Roseiflexus sp. RS-1: one gene and its partner. Each later gene encodes a partner of the first gene's protein in a complex. Links are inferred from orthologs where the notes say so. Each region holds a gene or a part of one and is shown on either strand. Other genes may lie near its edges. The genes, in order: prmC and prfA.

What was found.
Region 2: the proteins of prmC (region 1) and prfA are in contact, whole or in part, in a crystal structure (PDB 2B3T), measured with the Escherichia coli proteins. The link is inferred for Roseiflexus sp. RS-1 from one-to-one orthologs.

What each region holds. Positions count from the first base shown.
Region 1 is NC_009523.1:4,411,006-4,421,384, forward strand. The notes cover bases 4,093-6,986. They hold prmC (peptide chain release factor N(5)-glutamine methyltransferase), read right to left. Parts: upstream 6,022-6,986; coding sequence 5,164-6,021; downstream 4,093-5,163. Other genes in these bases: ROSERS_RS18165 (large ribosomal subunit protein bL28), read left to right, coding at 4,093-4,263; ROSERS_RS18170 (Cof-type HAD-IIB family hydrolase), read right to left, coding at 4,364-5,179; ROSERS_RS18180 (hypothetical protein), read right to left, coding at 6,024-6,560; ROSERS_RS18185 (SpoVR family protein), read right to left, coding at 6,578-6,986. Outside these bases: ATP-dependent DNA helicase RecG, read right to left, coding at 1-274; ROSERS_RS18145 (DegV family protein), read right to left, coding at 287-1,132; ROSERS_RS18150 (DegV family protein), read right to left, coding at 1,136-1,984; ROSERS_RS18155 (DAK2 domain-containing protein), read right to left, coding at 2,033-3,586; ROSERS_RS18160 (Asp23/Gls24 family envelope stress response protein), read right to left, coding at 3,583-3,939; more of ROSERS_RS18165, read left to right, coding at 4,057-4,092; more of ROSERS_RS18185, read right to left, coding at 6,987-8,074; ROSERS_RS18190 (DUF444 family protein), read right to left, coding at 8,101-9,210; ROSERS_RS18195 (PrkA family serine protein kinase), read right to left, coding at 9,342-10,379. UniProt on the Escherichia coli protein: Methylates the class 1 translation termination release factors RF1/PrfA and RF2/PrfB on the glutamine residue of the universally conserved GGQ motif, i.e. on 'Gln-235' in RF1 and on 'Gln-252' in RF2.
Region 2 is NC_009523.1:3,573,805-3,584,242, forward strand. What follows is about bases 2,884-5,836. They hold prfA (peptide chain release factor 1), read right to left. Parts: upstream 4,925-5,836; coding sequence 3,842-4,924; downstream 2,884-3,841. Other genes in these bases: add (adenosine deaminase), read right to left, coding at 2,884-3,727; rpsU (30S ribosomal protein S21), read right to left, coding at 5,029-5,229; ROSERS_RS14770 (hypothetical protein), read right to left, coding at 5,421-5,630; ROSERS_RS14775 (Ig-like domain-containing alpha-2-macroglobulin family protein), read right to left, coding at 5,651-5,836. Outside these bases: ROSERS_RS14730 (dihydroorotase), read right to left, coding at 1-28; ROSERS_RS14735 (aspartate carbamoyltransferase catalytic subunit), read right to left, coding at 40-996; bifunctional pyr operon transcriptional regulator/uracil phosphoribosyltransferase PyrR, read right to left, coding at 1,010-1,561; ROSERS_RS14745 (SRPBCC family protein), read right to left, coding at 1,567-2,004; folK (2-amino-4-hydroxy-6-hydroxymethyldihydropteridine diphosphokinase), read left to right, coding at 2,147-2,647; more of add, read right to left, coding at 2,666-2,883; more of ROSERS_RS14775, read right to left, coding at 5,837-10,438. UniProt on the Escherichia coli protein: Peptide chain release factor 1 directs the termination of translation in response to the peptide chain termination codons UAG and UAA.

The DNA of each region.
Region 1 (10,379 bases):
AATGCGACGTCGGTTGAGCGCGAAACAACGAGCGAAGGTTTTCGAGTGCGATGCCGACGCGCGCGCGCCGGGTTGGCTGATCGAGCACGGCGTATCCGGCAAGCAGTTCAAGCGCCTGCTGCACCGGCTCGTAGCGCAGCGCATCCCCGGCTTCCATACGCCATGTCGTCAGAAAACGCTCCAACCCGCCTGCAACGGTGCTGTTGTCACACCCGCGACGCTCTTCCTCCGCCAGCAATCTGCCAAGACGAATGATCTGCTCTTTCTCGTCCATACGCTGTCAGGGTCACGCATTCAACAACCCTGTAATCCCCAGTGCGCCGGGTCCCATGTGGGTTCCCAGCACAGCGCCGATCTGCACTGTGCGGATGCGGTCGCGCGCAAGCAGCCCTGCGGCAGCGCATGCATCTGCCAGCGACTCCGCTTCGGCGCGGCTGGTTGTATACACGACGCTCAATTCCTGGTATGCGCCCCGCGCCTGCACCAGTTCGAGCAGCCGTGCGGGAACACGCCGCCAGGTGCGCACCCGTTCAACCGGCAATACCTGCGAGTCGCGCACCTCCAGAATGGGCTTCACATCGAGCAGTGTGCCGAGCAACGCCCGCGTGCGACTGATCCGCCCGCCTCGCTCCAGATAGCGCAGTGTTTGAAGCGCCACATACGCCACCGTCTGCTCACGCAACGTTTCAACCAGGGCAACTGCTTCTTCCAGCGTTGCGCCCTGCGCCAGGCGACGCGCAGCAGCAAGCGCCAGATAGGCAACAGGCATGGCAATCGAATGGCTATCGACGCAGACGATGCGCGCATCCTCGACAAGCCGCGCCGCCTGCACGGCGGCGTTGTATGTGGCGCTCAAGCCAGCCGCAACGCTGATCGACAGCACTGCGCCGCCGTCGCGCGTCAACTCGCGGAACACTTCCTCGAACATGCCAACCGATGGCGCCGAGGTGGTCGGAAGTTCGTTGTGTTCGGCGATCCAGCGATAGTACTCATCACGGCTGATATCGATATCGTCGCGCAGCGTTTCACCCTGACGATGCAGCAGCACCGGCACCACATGAATGTGGTATGCAGCACGGGCATCGGCAGGTATGTCGGCTGTCGAATCGACAACAATATGGACTGATGGCATACGTCAATCAATTCCCTCAAACACCGCCACACCCATCGCGCCTGGTCCAAGAAACGCACCAACGCTCGGTCCAAACTGCATCGTCTGCACCCGATCACGCGGGAAGATCGGATCGACCTTTTCCAGCAATTTCTCGACATCTTCCGGCGTTGTGGCGTACAACGCCGTCACCTCACGGACGCGCGGAAAATCCTCAATAAAGGTGTATAACCCTTCGATGGCTTTGGCGCGGGTGCGGGTGCGTTCGTAGGGCACAATTTCGCCATCATCGAGCAGGAGGAGCGGCTTGATGCGCTGCATCGATCCGAGAACGGTCGTTGCCAGCGCCAGGCGCCCGCTATGTTCGAGATACTCGATGGTATCGACAAAGAAGACAAGATGGCAATGTTGAATCAGGAGGTTGATCAGGTGCGCTGTCTCTTCGGGAGTTGCACCATCGCGCGCCGCTCGCGCCGCGTGCACCACGACCATGCCCAGTGCCATCGAGAGGAGTTTACTGTCGATAACTTCGACCCGGCTCGACGATGCCGGCAAACGGTTGCGCGCCTGCTGCGCCACGTGGTAGGCTGGCACGAGACGACCGGAAAGATGGAGTGAGAAGATATGTTCATACTCCACAGTCAAACGCCGGTAGAGTTGCTCGAACGCCGTCATCGGCGGAGGTTGCACGGTCACCTGAGTCCGATTCTCCTGCAAGGCCTGATAGAACTGCTCTGCAGTAATGTCGAGACCAGCCCGGTAACTCTGATTACCGATGACGATCTGCATCGGTACAATCTCGATGCCTAGTTCATGGGCAACACTCAACGGGATGTCGCAGGAACTATCGGTCACGATTTTGATGCTTGCCATACGTTTCTCATTTCACATGCGCAAGGATTGCGGGACTTCCGGCGGCATCTATTCGAGCGCAATGATCATGCTGTCGCCGGGTTGCCCGCCAGCGTGTATTTCGACATGCAGCGCGGGGAAAGCGGCGCGAATCGCTTCCGCCAGCATTTCAGCCCGGGCAACATCGCCCCCCCGACTATAGTACAGCGTTGCGATCTCAGCAGCGTCAGCCCCGTGCTGGCGCAGTGCATGGCACACATTATACGCATCTTGCGGCGCTTCTGCAGGCACGTGTCGTTCGCCGTCCTGTTGCACCTCGAATGTAATCACCTGCACGCGCTCCGCTGCCGCCTTCATCATCTGGAGGTTCTGATCAATCCCGGCTTGAAAGTTCAGCGCCAGCAGCGCGGCAATCCCCTGGGGCGACGACATTGCCGGTACGACATCGATGCGTCGGTTGACCTGTTGCGCTGCACTGCGCGCGGTCTCCAGCGCCTGCGGATCGTTGGGCAGAACGATCATGCTGCGCTCCGCCACACGCTCAAAGAGCGCCAGCCATTCATCGACCGTCGGCGTCGCTACGGTTTCCTCCACCAGGCTGGCGCCCAGGTCGCGCAGGATTGCTGCAAAACCAGCGCCCGGCGCCAGGGCAATGATCCCGACCGCTTCGGGCGCTGCGGCAATGTCCGCCTGTTCGACCGGAACCGGTGCGCTGGAGTGCAATGCAGCACGTTGCAGATCCATGTTGACGACTTCGACCTGGTCGAGTGCGCCATACTCCAGCGCCTGGTTGAGCGCATCACCCGGTCGCAGGGTGTGGAGATGAATTTTCACCAGCGCCTGATCCCCCGCGACCACCAGTGAGTCGCCGAGCGTTGCAAACACACGCCGGAGCGTGTCCAGCGATACCGTCACCCGATGGATCACGAAACTGGTGCAGTAGCCGACTGCATCTGCATGATCCGTGACGAGCGCTGGCGCTGTGACCGGCGGTGTGAACGACCCGCCTGTTTCGCCGCGCGCGTAGCGCAGTAGCGCTTCGAGCAGCACCAGCATGCCCTGACCACCGGCATCGACCACCCCTGCCTCGCGCAGGGTCGCCAGCAGTTGCGGCGTTCGTGCCACCGCTGCACGCGCTTCACGCACCGCCGCATCGAGTACAGCGCCAAGCGACGCCTCGCCAGCCGCAATTGCACGCTGTGCCGCTTCACCGGCGCAGCGAATGACGGTCAGCATCGTGCCTTCCACCGGGCGCAGCACCGCTTCATAGGCGCGCGCGCTTCCGTGCGCCAGCGCTGCTGCCATTTCGCGCCCGCTCATCAGGTGATGCCCGGCGAGAGCAGCGGCGACACCGCGCAGCATCTGCGACAGAATGATGCCCGAATTACCGCGCCCGCGCAGTGTTGCCCAGTACCCGACCCGTTCCGCCACCACACCGCACGATGGGTCTGGCGCAATGTCGCGCAACGCCCCACTGAGCGTCAGCGCCATATTCGTGCCGGTATCGCCGTCGGGAACCGGAAACACATTCAGCGCATTGAGCGACGCAGCGTGGCGCTCAAGATCGTGCGCGGCTGCGCGCAGCGCTTCCAGCAGATGTTCACCATTCCACGCGCCGGTCATGATCGTCCTCCCACCCCCTGCACGCGAATGTTGACCATCGGCTCAGGGAGATCAAGCGCAAAGGACAACGCCGCGCGCACCGCAGACTGTGCAGCATGCGCCACATCGGCAATCGGTTTGCCTGCCTGCACAATCAGATACACATCGACGGCGAGTGAGTTCTGGTGCAGGTGCACCTCAATGCCGCGCCGTGCGTCGCCTGGCGGCAGGATGATCGGCGGACCCTGCGGATCGCTCAGCCCTGCAACGCCATCACACCGTAGAGCAGCAGCAGCGGCAATCGAGGCGATAGCACGCGGGGCAACGGTTGCGCGTCCGGCCGGAATGGTGATGGTTGCGGATCGATTGTGCATAGCGCTGGCATCCTTAATGCAAAGGTTGCGTCTTCCTTCGGAATATGGTATAGTCTCCCACCAGTGTGTCAATGACATCAAGAAGTTCCTGGCGCAGCCGGGGGAGTGATTGCTGGTATGGCAAAGTGCATGGTTTGCAACAAGAGCGTCAGTTTTGGACGAAACATCCGGCACAAAGCGTCGGGTGGCTGGGCACGGCGCGCGCCGAAGACCAATCGCACCTTCAAGCCGAATGTGCAGAAAACAACGATCATGGTCGATGGCGAGAAAGTACAGATCAAGGTTTGCACCAGGTGCCTGCGCACAATGTACCGGGCGCGCTGAATATTGTTCGACTGACCGCTCAGGCTGGCGTCGCGCTGCGATGCCAGCCTTTTTCGTTGCCGGGCTGGAATGAAAACGCCCGCCATTATAGCGGATAGGGTCAGGACGTGCAATTCAGCACGTAGCGCCGCAAAGCGCAGGCAACGCCTGCCTCGCCGACCGGCGGCAGAACGGCGTGCGCCTGCGCGCGCACGGCAGGAACGGCATTGCCCATTGCCAGACCCAACCCGGCCCAGGTGATCATCGAAAGATCGTTCTCCTGATCACCGATCGCCATCACCTCTTCGCGCGCAACACCCAGTGACTCCGCCAGCGTCGCCAGCGCCTGCCCTTTGCTGACGTGCGGCGCTGTGAGTTCGCCAAAGATGGCATGTGAACGAATAATCGCCAGCGCCTCGCCAAACCGGTCGCTCAGTCGCGCCAGCTCACGTTCGACAACCTGCGGCTCTGCCACAAACAGGAGTTTGGTCGGCGCCATTCGTGCAACCAGACGCTCCAGATCGGGTGCGACGACAATCTCGTTCTCCTCCGGGTGGAACGCCAGGTACGCTTCGAGTTCAGATCGATGCGCAGCGATGTAGTGAACATCGTGAATATAGGCGATCACGAAGATATCGGCATCGAGCAGCGCGTGCACTGCCGCAGCAGCGAGATCGGCAGGCATCGTCGCGTGGTACAGCGTCTCACCGGTGAGCGGATGGCGCACCAGCGCACCCTGGTAGCAGATGATCGGCGCACGGATGTCGAGTTCGCGCGCAAACGGCATCGCTGCGTTAAACATACGCCCGGTCGCCAGGGTCACATGAATGCCGCGCGCCTGAACTGCGGCAATCGTTTCACGCACATCGGGGTGAATGACCAGATCACGGTCAATCACGGTGCCATCGAGATCAAGGGCGATTAATCGGAAAAGCATATCACCACTCGATCACGTCCGGCAAGGTCTTGTCGGACGCGAATGACTGCTTCGGGAAACGCCTGCCGCGCCAGATCGACGACCGCACGCGCCTGGGTTGCGCCAATCTCCAGCATCAGTGCACCGCCGGGTCGCAGCGCTGACGGCGCTGCCGCAAACAAACGACGATAGACCGCAAGACCATCACTCCCGCCGTCGAGCGCCAGGTGCGGTTCGTGCATGCGTACACCGGGATCAACCTCGTTGAGAACGGTATACGGAGGATTACTGACCAGCAGATCGACCGGTTGCGGCAACGGCGCCAGCAAGTCGCCGTTCAGAAGCGTCACGCTGGCGTCAACGTGATGACGTATGACATTCTGCCGGGCAACCGCCAGCGCATCGCGGGAAAGATCGATGGCATAAATATGCGCCTGAGGAAGGTGAACTGCCAGCGCGACAGCGATACATCCGCTCCCCGTACCGATATCTGCGATCACGAGCGGGGCGGGGCGGTGTTTTGCCCATTCCAGCGCCGCATCGACCAGCGTTTCGGTTTCGGGGCGCGGCACGAGCACGCGCCGGTCTACGACAAACTCAAGACCATAGAACTCTTTCCGCCCAACCAGGTAGGCGACCGGTTCACGCGCGGCGCGGCGCAGTATCAGCGTGCGAAACTGATGGAGCGATTCGTCGGTAAAGGGTTCCTCAAGCCTGGACAGCACCCGTGCGCGTGACCATCCCAGCGTATGCGCCAGCAGCACCTCAGCGTCCAGGCGCGGCGTCTCACTCGCGTCACGCAGCGTTTCGACCGCCCAGACAATAGCGTCGGCAAGCGTGACGCGAAGGGCAGAACCTGTCACCGCTACTCCTCACAGGTCAACGCCTGCTCGAGAGCGGCAACCATACGCCCGATCTGCGCAAAAGTCGCCGGATAGATCACCCGTTCGCGTTCAGGCAAACCTGGCGCCCAGTGGTAGCGGGCAATCGTGGCGGAAGGGCGATCATCGCAGCGGATCACGACTTCCCAGTAGGTCACATCGTCACCTTCGCGCAGCGGCGGCGACGAGCGCAACTGCGCGATACCCTCATCACCATCGAGTTCCCAGACCGCCAGCGGCTCCTCGAGGAACCCCAACGACCGGATCGCTACGGCTGCATGGTCGCTGAGCCAGGCGCGTGCATCATCGATGACCGGCGCAGTGCGGCAGGTCGTCGCAAGTTCGCACAACGCAACGCTGAAGCGATCCAGATCGGCAAGATCGATGCGCACATCGACCGACCCGGTGGACACCCCTATGACTTTGAGACCATCATCGGTCCAGGAAAGCGCACTCACCGCGTGCGGACCCTCGCTTGCCAGGCGCTTCAAGGCATCAACCGTTTGTTTACCGGACATCATGGTTCCTCTCCAGGTCATCAATCCATCTTCCGTTCCGAGAAATCGCGTCCGTCGAACGTAATCAACCGCCGCTTCTCGTCCACCACCGTCTCGAGGTGCACCGGGCGCGTCCAGATACGCTGGATATTGCGCATCGTATCACGGGCATAATCCATCTTCAACTCGACCCCCTCATAGCGATGGCGCAGATAGAGTTCACCGCGATTATTGTAATTGCCATCCTCGACATAGATGAACGGTTGACCGAAATTCGTCAGGCGGAACAGGAGTTTCTCCTTGATCTCCTTGAACTCGCGCGACGCGATCTCATACATATCTGTATCACGATTGTAGCGGAATGTAAAGAGCTTCTGCTGCATCACGAACTCAGGAGTCAGGAACTCATCAATGAACGTCACATCGTTGTAGAGGCGACGTATCTCGAACAGTTTCTGCCGCCCCAAACCGAGTTGCTTATCCCAGTTCAGTTTCTCAGCCAGGTCTTCACACTCCTCATACTCCTTCCCGAAGCGTCCGGTATTCCAGCGATGCTCGATATCGCGCAGCAATTCAAGACCGAGCTTATATGGATTGAGACGACCGGGGTGCACCGCCACCACGCCGGAATGATGGTCGGCAAAATCGATCAGTTCATCATCGCGCAGCGCCCGGCGCGTCATAATCTCCGAGTGCCAGTAACTGGCCCAACCCTCGTTGAGTATCTTCGTCATCCCCTGGGGGGCGAAGTAATATGCTTCATCGCGCACAATTTCGAGGATGGAATGCTGCCAGCGTTCCAGCGGCGCATAATTCATAAGGAAGAGGAGCACGTCCTTCTGCGGATGTTCCGGGAACTTCTTATGGCGGGCGCGCTCCGCTTCGAGACGTTTCCGCTGCTGTTCGAGGAACTCCGGCGGGTTGATATAATCGCGCATGTAACTACGCTCAACCGGCAACCCCTCCACCACCGGCGGCTCATCTTCCGCCAGCACCGACTGATGGGTCTGCGCTTCGGGGCGTTTGATATACGGCGCGTGATAGTCGATCAGATTTTCGAGCGAGAGACAGATATCGATAAACTCTTCGACCGTCTCATAGCCGTAGCGATCGATCATGCGCTGCACGCGGGCGGCGTGGTTCGCCATTTCGTCAAGCATCTTGCGATTCGTATGCGCGAACCACATATTGTTCTTGAAGAAATCGACATGCGCCGCAACATGCGCCATGACCATCTTCTGCGTCACCATCTCGTTGCCTTCGAGCAGGTACGCATACGACGGATTGGTATTGATCACCATCTCATAGATCGTCGAGCCAAGCCAGACGTGGCCCTTTATGAGCTGGTCATACTCCATCCCGAAGCGCCAGTGGGGATAGCGGATGGGAAACCCTCCCAACGCCGCCGTCTCGTAGAGCGTGCGGTAGTCGAGCACCTCATAAATGATGGGGAAGAAATCAAGCCCATACTCTTTCGCATAGGCTTCGATCTCCTCCCACGCTGCCTGCAACTCTGGTGGAAGACGAGTACTCTTCATAGATGTTTTGTGTGTCCTGATCTGCACTACCTTCCCTTGCCGAGAAAGTCCTTGATCGCGTCGTAGATATCGTCGCGATCGGCGATCTCCGAGATCACCAGCCCATCGTGCTTGCCCAGGTGCTCCTCCAGGTCATGGGCGAAGCGACCGGATCCATACAGCGAACGCACCTGACCATAGCAGAACTGGTTGACTTTGGGAAGGAGTTGGGTGCGCAGCAATTCAATACATTCGCGGGTATCGCCCCCGCCCCAGTTGTCGCCGTCGGAGAAGTGGAAGGGATAGATGTTCCACTCATCGGCGGGATAGCGCTCATCGATCAGTTTGTTGCACAGTTTGTACGCCGAACTGATCTTCGTGCCGCCCCCCTCACGAATATGGTAGAACGTCTCCTGATCGACCTCCTTCGCCGCAGCGTCGTGCACGATGTAGCGAATATCGATCGCTTTGTACTGCGAGCGCAGCCAGGTTTCGATCCAGAATGCCGTGATGCGCACCAGTTCCTTCTGCTCGGCGCCCATCGAGCCGCTGACGTCCATCATATAGATGATGACGGCATTCGACTCGGGTTGGAGCGTTTCCTTCCAGGAACGGAAGCGCATATCCTGTCGGATCGGCACCACAATCGGATCGGCGATGTTGTATTCGCCCGACGAAATCTGACGTTTGAGCGCCTCGCGGTACGTGCGCTTGAAATGCCGCAGCGAGTCCGGTCCGACGCGACGAATGCCGGAGTAGCGGTCTTTCTGCGAAATGATGTTCTTTTTGCCTTTCGGCTGAATGTTGGGTAATTGCAGTTCCTCGCCGAGGATCTGCGCCAATTCCTCCAGGGTGACATCAACCTCGATGATATGCTGCCCTGGTTCGGATCCGGCCTCACCCTGACCCGACTGCCCATCGCCCTGCGCGATCGGGTCGCCGACATTCCCATCGCCCTGACCGACGCCACCGCCCTGGCGCGTGCCGTAGCGAAACTGCGGCAGATCGATCTGCGGCAGCGGGATCGAGACATACTTACGCCCCTGGCGACCGATCATTTCGCCCTGCGACATGTATTTTCGCAGGTCTTTTTTGATCTTGCCGCGCACAATCTGGCGAAAGCGGTTCAGATCGCGCTCAACGCGGTGTATCGACATAGCATGCACCTTTTTGGAGAGACTGGATCAGGAAGGAACTGCTCCAGGCAGCCCCCCTGATCCCCAGGACAACCGCTGACGCCCTGCCAGACGCCATCACGACCGTTTTCCGGCGCCCGTCCTGGCTTCGTTCAACGTTTCACATCGCCACGTGCGAAGATGCTCGCTACATAGTTGAGCACATCGGTCGCACTCTGCTCATTGTAGCCGAAATCGCGGATCAGGCGCGCCTTGACGACATCGATCTTTTCCTGGGTATCCTTATCGATCACCCGTGAGACGAGCGATGTGAGTTTGATCGAGTCTTTCTGGTCCTCGAACAGTTTGAGTTCGAGCGCCTTGTGGAGCCGCTCGTTCGTCTTGTAATCGAACGTCTTGCCCTCGACCGCCAGCGCACCGATGTAGTTCATGATCTCGCGGCGGAAGTCATCTTTGCGGCTCTCGGGAATATCGATCTTTTCCTCGATCGACCGCATCAACCGCTCATCAGGTTCCTCGAACTGCCCGGTAAACTTGTTGCGCACGCGCTCGCGCTGCGTATAGGCTTTGATGTTGTCGATATAGTTGGCGCAGAGACGCTTGATCGCTTCCTCGTCGGCGCTGATGGCGCGCTGCACTTCGTTCTTCACGATCTCGGTATACTCCTCTTTTACCACCGAGAGCAGGTCGCGGTAGCGTTTGCGATCCTCCTCCGAGGTGATAAGCGCATGGTTCTTCAGACCATTCTCCAGTTCGTTCAGCACCATGAACGGGTTGATATACCCGTCCGCCTGGTAATTGACCAGCGCGTTCGAGATTTTATCCTGGATATAGCGTGGGCTGATGCCCTGCATGCCCTCATTGGGCGCTTCCTTGCGCAGTTCTTTGATGTTGTCCTCGGTGAAGCCCGGCAGGGTGCGCCCGTTGTAGAGTTTGAGCTTCTGCAACAGGGTCAGGTTCGGCTTCTTTGGTTCTTCCAGGCGCGTCAACACCGCCCACATCGCCGCCACTTCGAGTGTGTGCGGCGCGATATGCACCTTGACTCGCTTCTTATTAAAATCGCGCTCGTAGATTTTAATCTCATCGCGCAGGCGGGTGATGTAGGGAATATCGATGCGAACGGTACGATCCTTGAGCGCCTCCATGAACTCGTTGTTTTCGAGGCGTCGATACTCCGGTGAGTTCGTGTG
Region 2 (10,438 bases), 840 kb from region 1 along the record:
TCGAACCATTCTTGATCAGATACCGCATAGGAACTCTTTTCACTCGCCAGAGAGACGGTAGAGCAACGCCATCCGCACTGCCACGCCATTCGCGACCTGCTCTTCGATCACGGATTGGGCTGATGTGGCGACATCGGGCATGATCTCGACGCCTTCGTTCATCGGACCGGGGTGCATCACCAGGCAGTGCGGCGCAGCGCGCGCCACGCGCTCAGCAGTGATGGCAAAAAAGCGACTGTACTCTCGCAGGGAAGGGAGCAACCCTGCTTCCATTCGCTCCTTCTGCAAGCGCAGGGTCATAATCACATCGGCATCTTTGATACACTCGTCCAGGTTGCTGGTGATCGTCAGGTCGGGCCAGGTCGCTTTCCAGAACGACTCCGGACCGATCAACGTCTGCGGCGCACAGAGTGTCACCGAAGCGCCCATACGGGTAAAGCCCCACAGATTAGACCGCGCAACCCGGCTATGCAGAATGTCGCCGACGATCACCACCTTGAGACCCTCGATACGCCCCAGTCGCTGCCGCACTGTAAAGAGATCGAGGAGCGCCTGGGTCGGGTGCGCATGGCGCCCGTCGCCAGCGTTGATCACCGAACCGTGGAAATACTGCGCTGCCAGGTACGGCGCTCCTGACTCACTGTGGCGCATGACCAGCATATCGGCGCCAAGCGCCTGCAATGTTCGCACGGTGTCGATCAGCGATTCACCCTTCTCGACGCTGCTGCCGCGCGCCGTGAAGTTGACGACATTGGCGGAGAGCGCTTTCCCGGCGAGTTCAAACGAAATCCGGGTGCGGGTGCTCTCTTCAAAGAACATGTTGACGATCGTTTTACCGCGCAGGGTCGGCACCTGCTTGATTGCCCGCCCCAGCACCTCTTTCATGCTGACGGCGGTTTCGAGAATCTCTTCGATCTCCTGAGTTGAGAAATCGTCGAGATCGAGCACGTGCCGGCGACGATCCCGTCGTTTTCCCGCCTCCGCAGGTACGCTCATAACTCAGAACTCCTTACCCGCTGGTCGCTGTGGTGCGCACGATGAAGACGCCATCCACGCCGCCATCGACCTCATGCAGGCGGGTGGCGATCCGTTCATCGCGCGAGGTAGGTACGTTTTTCCCCACGAAATCGGCGCGGATCGGCAACTCGCGATGACCGCGATCGATCAGCACCGCCAGCTGAATGCGCGCCGGTCTGCCGAAATCGGTCAGTGCATCGAGCGCTGCGCGAATAGTGCGCCCGGTGTAGAGCACATCATCGACAAGCACGACCGTGCGCCCACTGATGTCGAAGGGAATATCGGTAGCGTGCACGACCGGCGCCGGACCGCGGATGCCGAGGTCGTCACGGTAAAGGGTGATGTCCAGCACACCGACCGGCACGCGCACGCGCTCGATCTCTTCGAGTGCAGCCGCAATGCGCATCGCCAGCGGAGCGCCACGTCGCCGGATGCCGACGAGCGCCACATCACGCACCCCGGCGTTGCGCTCGGCGATCTCGTGCGCAATACGAGTGATGGCGCGGCGGATATCATCAGCATCCAGGATCTGCTTTTCCCCCATATGCGCTACCCTTCGAGCATCTGTTTCAGGTTGCTCAGCGTTTGCTCCAGGTCTTTCTGGTTCTGCCGTTCAACGAACAGTTTGTCGAGAATCCCGCCGATCAGAGCGCCGCCCGGGACCGTGTAGTCGATGCGCACATGCACCTGTGTGCCGCTCATTTCGGGGGTCAGGCGCCACACCCAGACATTCGACAGGTCGCCGCTCCCCTCTTCGCGCAGATAGCGCCCCGGTTCAATCGCGGCGAAGGTTGTTTTGCCGCGAAAGGTCAGCGTTCCCGCCATTTTGAACGTCCAGGCAAACGTGTCGCCAACGTTGCGCCCGGTCACATCGTGCACTTCTTCGAGACCGACAACCCATTTCGGCGCGTCTTCGACGCGCAGAAGCGCCTCGAACACCGTATCAACCGGCACATTGATGAAGATGCTGTGTTCCACCGACGACATTGTCCTGCTCCTTTCCCAACTGCATGATCGAAACGTTGCGGACGGCTCCGTGCTACGGAACAGCGCAGCGCGCGATTCGGTCGTATAATACGGGAGAACAGACAGATTGACAATCGAGAAACGCTTTCTGGATCCACCATCAATGGCGCAGCATGAAACAACCGTCTATATCGGGCTTGGCAGCAACATTGGTGACCGCGTTGCCCGGCTACGGGAATCGGTCGTGCGTTTGAGCCAGGTCATCAAGGTTACGCGCGCCTCACGCCTGTATGTGCAGGCGCCGCTGGGCTATGTCAGCCAGCATGCGTTCATCAATGCAGTGGTTGAAGGTCGCACGACGCTCAAGCCGTTCGATCTGCTGGTTGAACTGCAAAAGATCGAACGTGCTATGGGGCGGCGCCGGGGGATTCAGTACGGTCCGCGCCCTATCGATCTTGACATTCTCTTTTACGGTACGGCGCAGATGGAGTCGTTTGAATTGACCATCCCCCACCCCCGTCTGGCTCAGCGCGCATTCGTCCTGAAGCCGCTTGCCGAACTTGCGCCCGATCTGATGCACCCGGTGTTGTACTATACCGTCACCCAGTTACTTGCCGATGTCGATGATGCCGACCAGGTGAAACTGTACGATCCAGGCGTCTGATGCTGATGCCGCCAGGCATCATATCCCCAGTTCTGTGCGCAGACCGGCTATCTCTTCCTCAAGTTCATGCGCCAGTGCAAGGCTGTCCGTTTCGGGCAGGAACGCCGCGTGCGCGCCGGTCAACGCTATCCGCGTCAGGTCATCGGCGGTAAAGCCGAAAAGCCGGGTTGCCATGCGATATTCATTGCACAGGGTTGTGTTGAAGAAGACCGGATCGTCGGTGTTGATCGTCAGTGGTACGCCAGCATCAAAGAGGCGACGCAGCGGATGCGCATCGAGACCAGAGACGGCGCCGGTGCGCACATTGCTGGTCGGGCAGACATCGAGCACGATATTGCGCATTCGGAGGGCAGTGATCAGTTCTGGATCGTCGATGCTGCGAATGCCATGCCCCACGCGGCGGACACCCAGCGCATCGATCGCGCCCCAGACACTTGCAGGACCGACCACTTCGCCAGCGTGCGCCATCACCTGCAACCCCGCGCGCCGGGCCGCAGCAAAAACTCCGGCAAACGGCTCCGGCGGATGGTTAATCTCATCGCCGCCGATCGACCAGCCAACCACACCATAGGGCATATTGCGGATAGCGTGCTCCAGCAGTTGCCAGGCCAGTTCCACCCCGAACTGGCGCCCATAATCGAAGACCAGCCCGAACCGCACGCCATACTCACGGGTTGCGCGTGCAAAACCGGATGCTGCACCCTGCACCACTTCATCGAGATCGAGAGCGCGGCGATGATACTGAACCGGCGAAATCATCACTTCAGCATAGCGAACGCGCTGTTTCGCCAGATCCTCGCCAAGTTCATACGCCACCTGCTCAAAATCGCGCCCGGTTGTCAGGGATCGCGCCAGAACCATGAAGATGGTCAGGAATTCGTGGAAGTTGTGATAGTTGAAGAGTTGCGCCACCCCCGCTTCATCGCGCGCTGGCAGATCGACGTCGTTGCGTTCGGCAAGCGCCAGCAGGGTAGAGGGACGAATAGCGCCTTCCAGGTGAAGGTGCAGTTCAACCTTCGGCATGCGGGTGACGAACTCATCGATCTCGGGGAGCAGTTGCTGCTGGGTGCTCACAGCCACCTCGATTCCTCAACAGACGCACCGTATCTGGTCACCAGGCGCAGGTCTACGGCGTCGATCCGTGTACGTCGGAGCGGGGCGTCGTTGCTATGAACCGGGGCGGATCAGGCGCGATCAGCGAGTTGCCACAGCCTCAAGGCGTTCGGCGTTGTCAGCAATGATCAGCGCATCGATCAGACGGTCAAGATCGCCATCGAGGATACCTGGAAGATTCGAGAAGTTTTGCCCGATCCGATGATCCGTCACCCGGTCTTGCGGAAAGTTATAGGTGCGAATCTTCTCGGCGCGTTCGCCGGCGCCGACCTGCGCCAGACGCGACTCTCCCAGTTCTTTGCGGCGCTTCTCTTCTTCGCGAGCATAGAGACGGGCGCGCAAGACGGCGAGCGCCGATGCCTTGTTCTTCAGTTGCGAACGACTATCCTGACAGGTCACAACGATTTCTTCCGGCGTTCCCGGCTTGTACACAATCCGCACCGCCGAGTCGGTGGTGTTGACCCCCTGACCGCCATGCCCGCTCGAACGAAAGACATCGACCCGATAATCGGACGGGTTCAGTTCGATCTCGGTCTCTTCAATTTCCGGCAGGACGGCGACGGTGGCAGTAGAGGTGTGAATCCGCCCGCGCGCTTCGGTGGCCGGCACCCGCTGCACGCGATGAACGCCGCCTTCGTACTTGAGGCGGCTATACGCCCCTTCGCCCTTGATCTCGAACACAATCTCTTTATAGCCGCCGGGACCGTTCTCCGTTGCGCTGATGACGTCCACATCCCACCCGCGCTGTTCGGCGTAGCGCGTATACATGCGGAACAGGTCTGCGGCGAAGAGCGCCGCCTCGTCGCCGCCTTCGCCCTGTCGCAGCTCCATGATGACATTCTTCGAGTCATTCGGGTCGCGCGGCAGCAGCAAGACCTTGATATCCGTCTCGAGTCGGGCGCGGCGCTCGATGAGATGGTCCAGTTCCTCCTGGGCGAGTTGACGCACCTCCGGATCGGTCTCGTTCGCCAGCAAGAAGCGGGTATCCTCGATCTGGCGTTCCACATCGCGGTACGCCTGATACGCCTCGACGAGCGGTTCAAGGTCGCGCTGCTCACGCACATACTGCTGCAACCGAACGGGATCGGTGGCGATCTCGGGTTGCGCCATCAGATCGAGCAGTTCGTTGTAGCGTGCAGCGACGTTGGCAAGTTTATCGATCAGAGCAAGAGCCATAGTTGTAACACCTGAAGCATTATACCATGCGCATCGGGCATGACAGAGCGCCGGGTGCCATGCCCGGCGCTCTGCGACGGTTGAGAAGCGGGTTAACCCTGCTGAGCCTGCTGCAATGCCTTCTTGCGGCGATTGCGCTCAGCACGGCGACGCTTTTCTTTGCGCTTTTCGCTTTCAGAAATAAAATGCATCTTCTCGCGGAAGGTCTTGGTGATGCGCTCGGCAACAACAACCTTGTTGAATCGACGAAGCAATTGATCAACGGTCTCGCCGTCGCGTCGTTCTACTCGCATATTTCTGGCTTATCCACACACGCTGGTGATTCACCCGGCGCGGAAGAACAACCTGTTCACCTCCCCCCGGCGCAGCATTACGGTGCGATCTGCGCCTGCACCGCTTGCACATCCTTTAGTATACACGCTCGATCTGGATCGCGCAACCTGGATGCAAAACCGCGAAACCGGCACATGCCCTGTCCGTTTGCTTATTCCCAACTCCCCGCTTCCCAGCCATATTCAATGCCGTGTTGCTGCAGGAGCGCCTGGAGGCGTGCGTCGGCTTCGATCAGTTCGGTGATCCGGCTGACTGCTGCGTTCAATACGTCCTTCGTGATTGCCCGATCTGCTGCCAGATCGGCGGGAACGTCAAACAGAATGGCGAAGGTATGACGGATGTACTCGTCGCCAGTTGTCATAGGTTGCTCCGTGATTTCAGTTACGGCGTAACAATCGTAAACGACGCTCCCGTGCTCCTGCCGAACACATCCGGCGCATATGTTCGATACGCAGTTGCCGGCAGCGCGACGTATGTCCCTGGAACGGTCGCCCGCGCCAGATAGGTGTAGGTGTAGACCCCTTTCGGCAGGTCGGTGGCAAAGAGCGCCACCCGCCCATCGCGCACTTCGGTGTGCGTAAAGTACCACCAGTAGGGCATCGCGTCACCGCCTTCGATCCGCGGCGCCAGCGTCGCTTCCCGCGCTGCTGCAGTGGTTGTCTTCAGGCTGGCATCCAGCGCTTCCAACCCACCGGGAAGGAAGTCCTCCACGGTCAGGTAGCGCACATCGGTTGGGACGCGCAGGGTGATGCGGACCTGCACCAGGTCGCCCTGGCGCGCCTGAGTGATCAGTTGCCCGGTTGGAGTGAGCGTGTCGCTGGCGACGGCGATATACTCGCGCTGCACGATGAATCCCCGATCAAGCGCCTGAGCAGTGGCGACATCCTCAGCGTAGCGCAGGCGCACGGTGTAGTAGAGCCGCCCTTTGCTGCTCTGTCCGGGTCTTGCCTGCCGTTGCAGCGCCACCTGATTGCCTTCGGGTTTCAGTTCGGATGCTGCAATGATCACCCGATCAGTCTCGCGCAGGGTGTCACGCGTGACGGTCGCTTCGCGGAGGGTGCGCCCGTCGAGTGTTGCGCGATAGCGGTAGTCGGCTTGCAGGTCATCGGTCTGGCTCGCGTATTCGGCAAGCGCAAGCACGGCGCCCGCCGAATCGTAGGTCGTGCGCCAGACATCACGCTCCCGCTCGCCCATCAACCAGCGCGCTGCGTTAGGAATTAAGAAGTTCTGCGGATCGGCGCGCAACAGCGCACGCAACGCCAGACCGGTGGTAGTCACGTCGCTGTCAAGTCCCCAGAACCACATGTCCCCTGCATCCCAGTGCGCATCGGATGCCGTCAGCACGGCCCGCCCCATCAGTTCGGCAAGGAGCGTCTTGATGCGACTCTCCTCGCTCCCAGCCGTCTGGAGCGCCATAAGCAGGTAGGCTTTTCCGGCAGGTGTGAGATTGTTCCGTTCGTTGTACAGGTTCACCAACCGTCCACGATCCGGCTTCCCTGCTTCACCAAGGACAAAGAGCACATAGACGCGGTCATTGGGGTCGTTCAGGCGCCGGGAGTCATTGAGCGCTTCGGTCAGGAAGGTCAGCGCCTGATCCAGCATCGACTGATCCACGGCAAACCCGGCGCGTTGCGCCTCCACCAGACCCTGAACGGCATACGCCGTAAGATAGGGATCGCTCCGGTCGCCGCTCCACCATCCCCAACCGCCATCGAGTTGTTGCAGCGCAGAAAGACGCTGCACGCCATTCGTTACGCTGCGCTCCAGCGTTGCGCGCAACTGCGGGTCGTCGAAGCCCGCCTGCTGGATCAGACGGTAGGACGCGACTGCTGGCAGAAAACTGCTGACAGTTGCTTCGCTGCTGAAGTACGGCGCGCTCGCCAGTTTCTCGACACCTTTGACAATGCCAGCGACCAGCGACGGTGTGAGATCCAGTTCGACCCGCGCACTGGCGATTTTCTCCGGCGGCAGTTTGATCGTTTCGACCACCTGATCGATCACCTGACCGGCGCTGGCGGTCGCTTCGGCAGTAGTAAGCCGACGCAGCGGCGCCCGCGTCTCGATGGCATCCTGGTACCCTCCACCGACGGCGCGTACCGTCAGCAACGCTTCATCGCTTTCACCGGGCGGCTCATTGACCGTCGCCTGCCAGCGCACCAGCACGGTTCCGTTTGCCGGAACATTAACCTGCTGCTCGGTCGGTCCGTCAATGGTCAGCGCAGGGTTGGGCGCGATCCGCACTGTCGCGTCGATGGCGGCGCTCGTGGTGTTCTGCACCACCACCTGCAACACCGGGCGGTCGCCGACGGTGAGCGCACGCGGCAGGGTTGGACGCAGGAGCAATGGTTTGCTGGAAACAATGTCGATCGTTGCTTCACCAACCAGGGTATCGGCGGTGATGGCGCGCGCCGTCAGGCGCCAGGTCGTCAGGTTGTCCGGCAGGGTCACGCTGAACTGCGCCATGCCGTTATCATCGGTGACCAGCGCCGGGTTCCAGAAGGCGGTATCGAGAAAATCGCGTCGGACGAGGGTTCCTGCTTCCAGACCGCCGCCACCGCCTTTGTCGCCCGGTTGTAGCCGCAACGTCACCCGATCAACCAGCGCCGTCAGCGGGTTGGAGGTGAATACGCCAAGCGCGCGCTGATTGTAGAACGCCTGGAGCAGTGACGGATTGGGATCATCAAACAGCGTCAGCACCGCCTTATCGACCAGCGCCAGCGCCACCTCGGCACGCACCCCCTTGCCGGTGTAGTCGGTCGCTTTCACCGTGTAAGTGACCGTATCGCGCGGACCGACCTGTGTTTTATCAGGGGTGAGCGTCAGGGTCAGTTCCTGACGTTCAGTTGAGACCGGCAGTTTCACGATACCCACCCGCAGATCGGGCGCGGCGGGCGCATCGACGCTGCTGCCGTCACCCGGCGCTTTGATCAGCGTCAGCGAAACGTACACGTTTGGCGCATACTCCTCACGGATGGGAACCTGCAACACACCGGTCGAACCCTGGATCGTCAGAACGCGATGTTCGATAACATTGCCGCGTTCGATGGTGAGTAGCGCGGTCGTGTCCGGGTAGGGCGCCGTCACCAGGATCGTTGCAGTGTCGCCGGGCTTATAGCGGCGTTTGTCGGCGATCAGATCGACGCGGTTGCTGTCATCGACTCCCCAGAAGACAATGCCGCCGGAAGCCCACGTATAGGCGCTCGTCTGCACAACCCGTCCCGCGTCATCCTTCCCTTTTGCCACAATCCGGTAGAGACCGCCCTGCGGCGGCGTGAATTGCACCTGCCCGCGCCCCTGCCCGTCGGTGACGGCGGAGAGCGTCTCGATCAGCGTATCGGTGTAGGCGGATGTCCAGTAGAAACGCCCATCGGCGCCCTGTTCGCGCACACTGTACCACTCGCGCTCATAGACCTCCACATCCAGCGAACGGTTCGGCGCCGGATTGCCTTGAGGCGTCAGGGTGATGATTGAGATTTGCTGCGGTTGCCCGGCGCTGGCAACATATCCTTCAGGGCGCAGACCGACGTAGAACGCGCCAGCGTGAACCGTTACCACCCCCTGGGCGGCGATCACCTGACCATCAACATCGGTCACCTCGACATCGATGGTCAGCGTCTGGCTGCCGGTGCGCACTCCGCTGTCCAGAGGACGGCGTTCATAGATCGACGCGGGAAGCGTCAGGGCGAACCGTCCCTGTGCATCAGTCGCCCCCTCACCTTCAGCAATCAGTTCGCCAAAAAGGAACGATGGTTCACCGGCGGCATACCAGGCATACGCATTATCGAAATCGGCGAAACTGAAGTTTGGCGCCGCGTCGCTGAAGAACCAGAAGGGTTGCGCAAGGACGCGCCAGCGCACCGGCGCTCTGGCAGGCGCGCCGCCCGCAAAGTAGGCAGCCTGGACATTGACATTCAACGGATCGCCGCGCAGCAGATCGGTGGCAGCCGGCGTGACAGTGACTTCAAAGGCGGGCACGCGATACTCGGCAACCAGAAAACTGCCGAATACGGCGGGATCGGTTTCATCGACTCCCTGCACACCACCGAGCCGCGCTACCATCGAGTAGGACCCCAGCGGCGCTCCCTGCGCCAGCGGCAGGTCGACGTTGAATGTTCCGAAGGCGCTGAAGGTGAGGGTTGTCGAAAAAACGGTGTTTCCCTCCGGATCACTCACGTACAGATACGCGCGGTCACCGGCGCCGGGAAGGACATACCGCTCCGCCTGACCCTGCCCCGCACTAACGGCAATGCCGCGCAATGCGCCACGCAATCGCACCGTCTGACCCGGACGATAGATCGGTTTGTCGGTCAGCAGACTCCCGGCAAATTTCTGCGGCTGGTAGTCGGCTGGCACACCGAAACTCCAGGGATCGATCCCGGAAGACCACTCGGTGGTGGTGAATGTCTGCACCCTGTCGCCATCCGACGACCAGACGAACAGGGACCACACATCACGCGCATCGAACGGCGCTTCCAACACACCGTCCGCATTGGTGCGCCCCAGATCGACGGGTGTACTGAGACCGGTCTCATACCGGTAGGCGGCAGCACGCACCGGTAGTCCCGCAACCGGCTTGCCGGTGGACAGATCAACCGCCCAGACGAACAGGCGATCCGTGCCACGCTTCACCGTCAGCGCATATGGGCTGACCGCCATCACCTGACGATCAACCAGATCGCCCGACGCGCGCAACTCCAGATAGTAGAGACCTGCCTCCAGCGCGCCGACCTCGATGATTCCGACCCTCCCCTTGTTGCGTTCGCCGCCGAGCGATTGCGTTCCCCCGGTCACAATATCGTTCGCTGCTGGCGAAAAATCCCTCCAGTACTCATAACTCAGCATCAGTTTCGCCGCCTGTTCCGGCGACAGCCGCGAAATTCGCCACTCGACGTCTGGCACGTTGATCCATTGGATCGGAACTCGTACCGTGCCAGCAGCGCGATAAAAACCGGCGCGGTAGGAACCGATCAGACTGAGTGACGGCTCACGCGGACCGACGCGGAAGGTCGCTGTCACATCGCGCCCCAGTGCGACGCCGAAGGGATCGCGCGCTGCCGCCCCGACGGTGACACGATATTCCGTATCAGGCTCGAACTGCCCGTAGATAGTGAACCCGGTTTCGTATCCCGACGTATAGACATCGGTCAGCGCCGGTTCGATGACCAGATT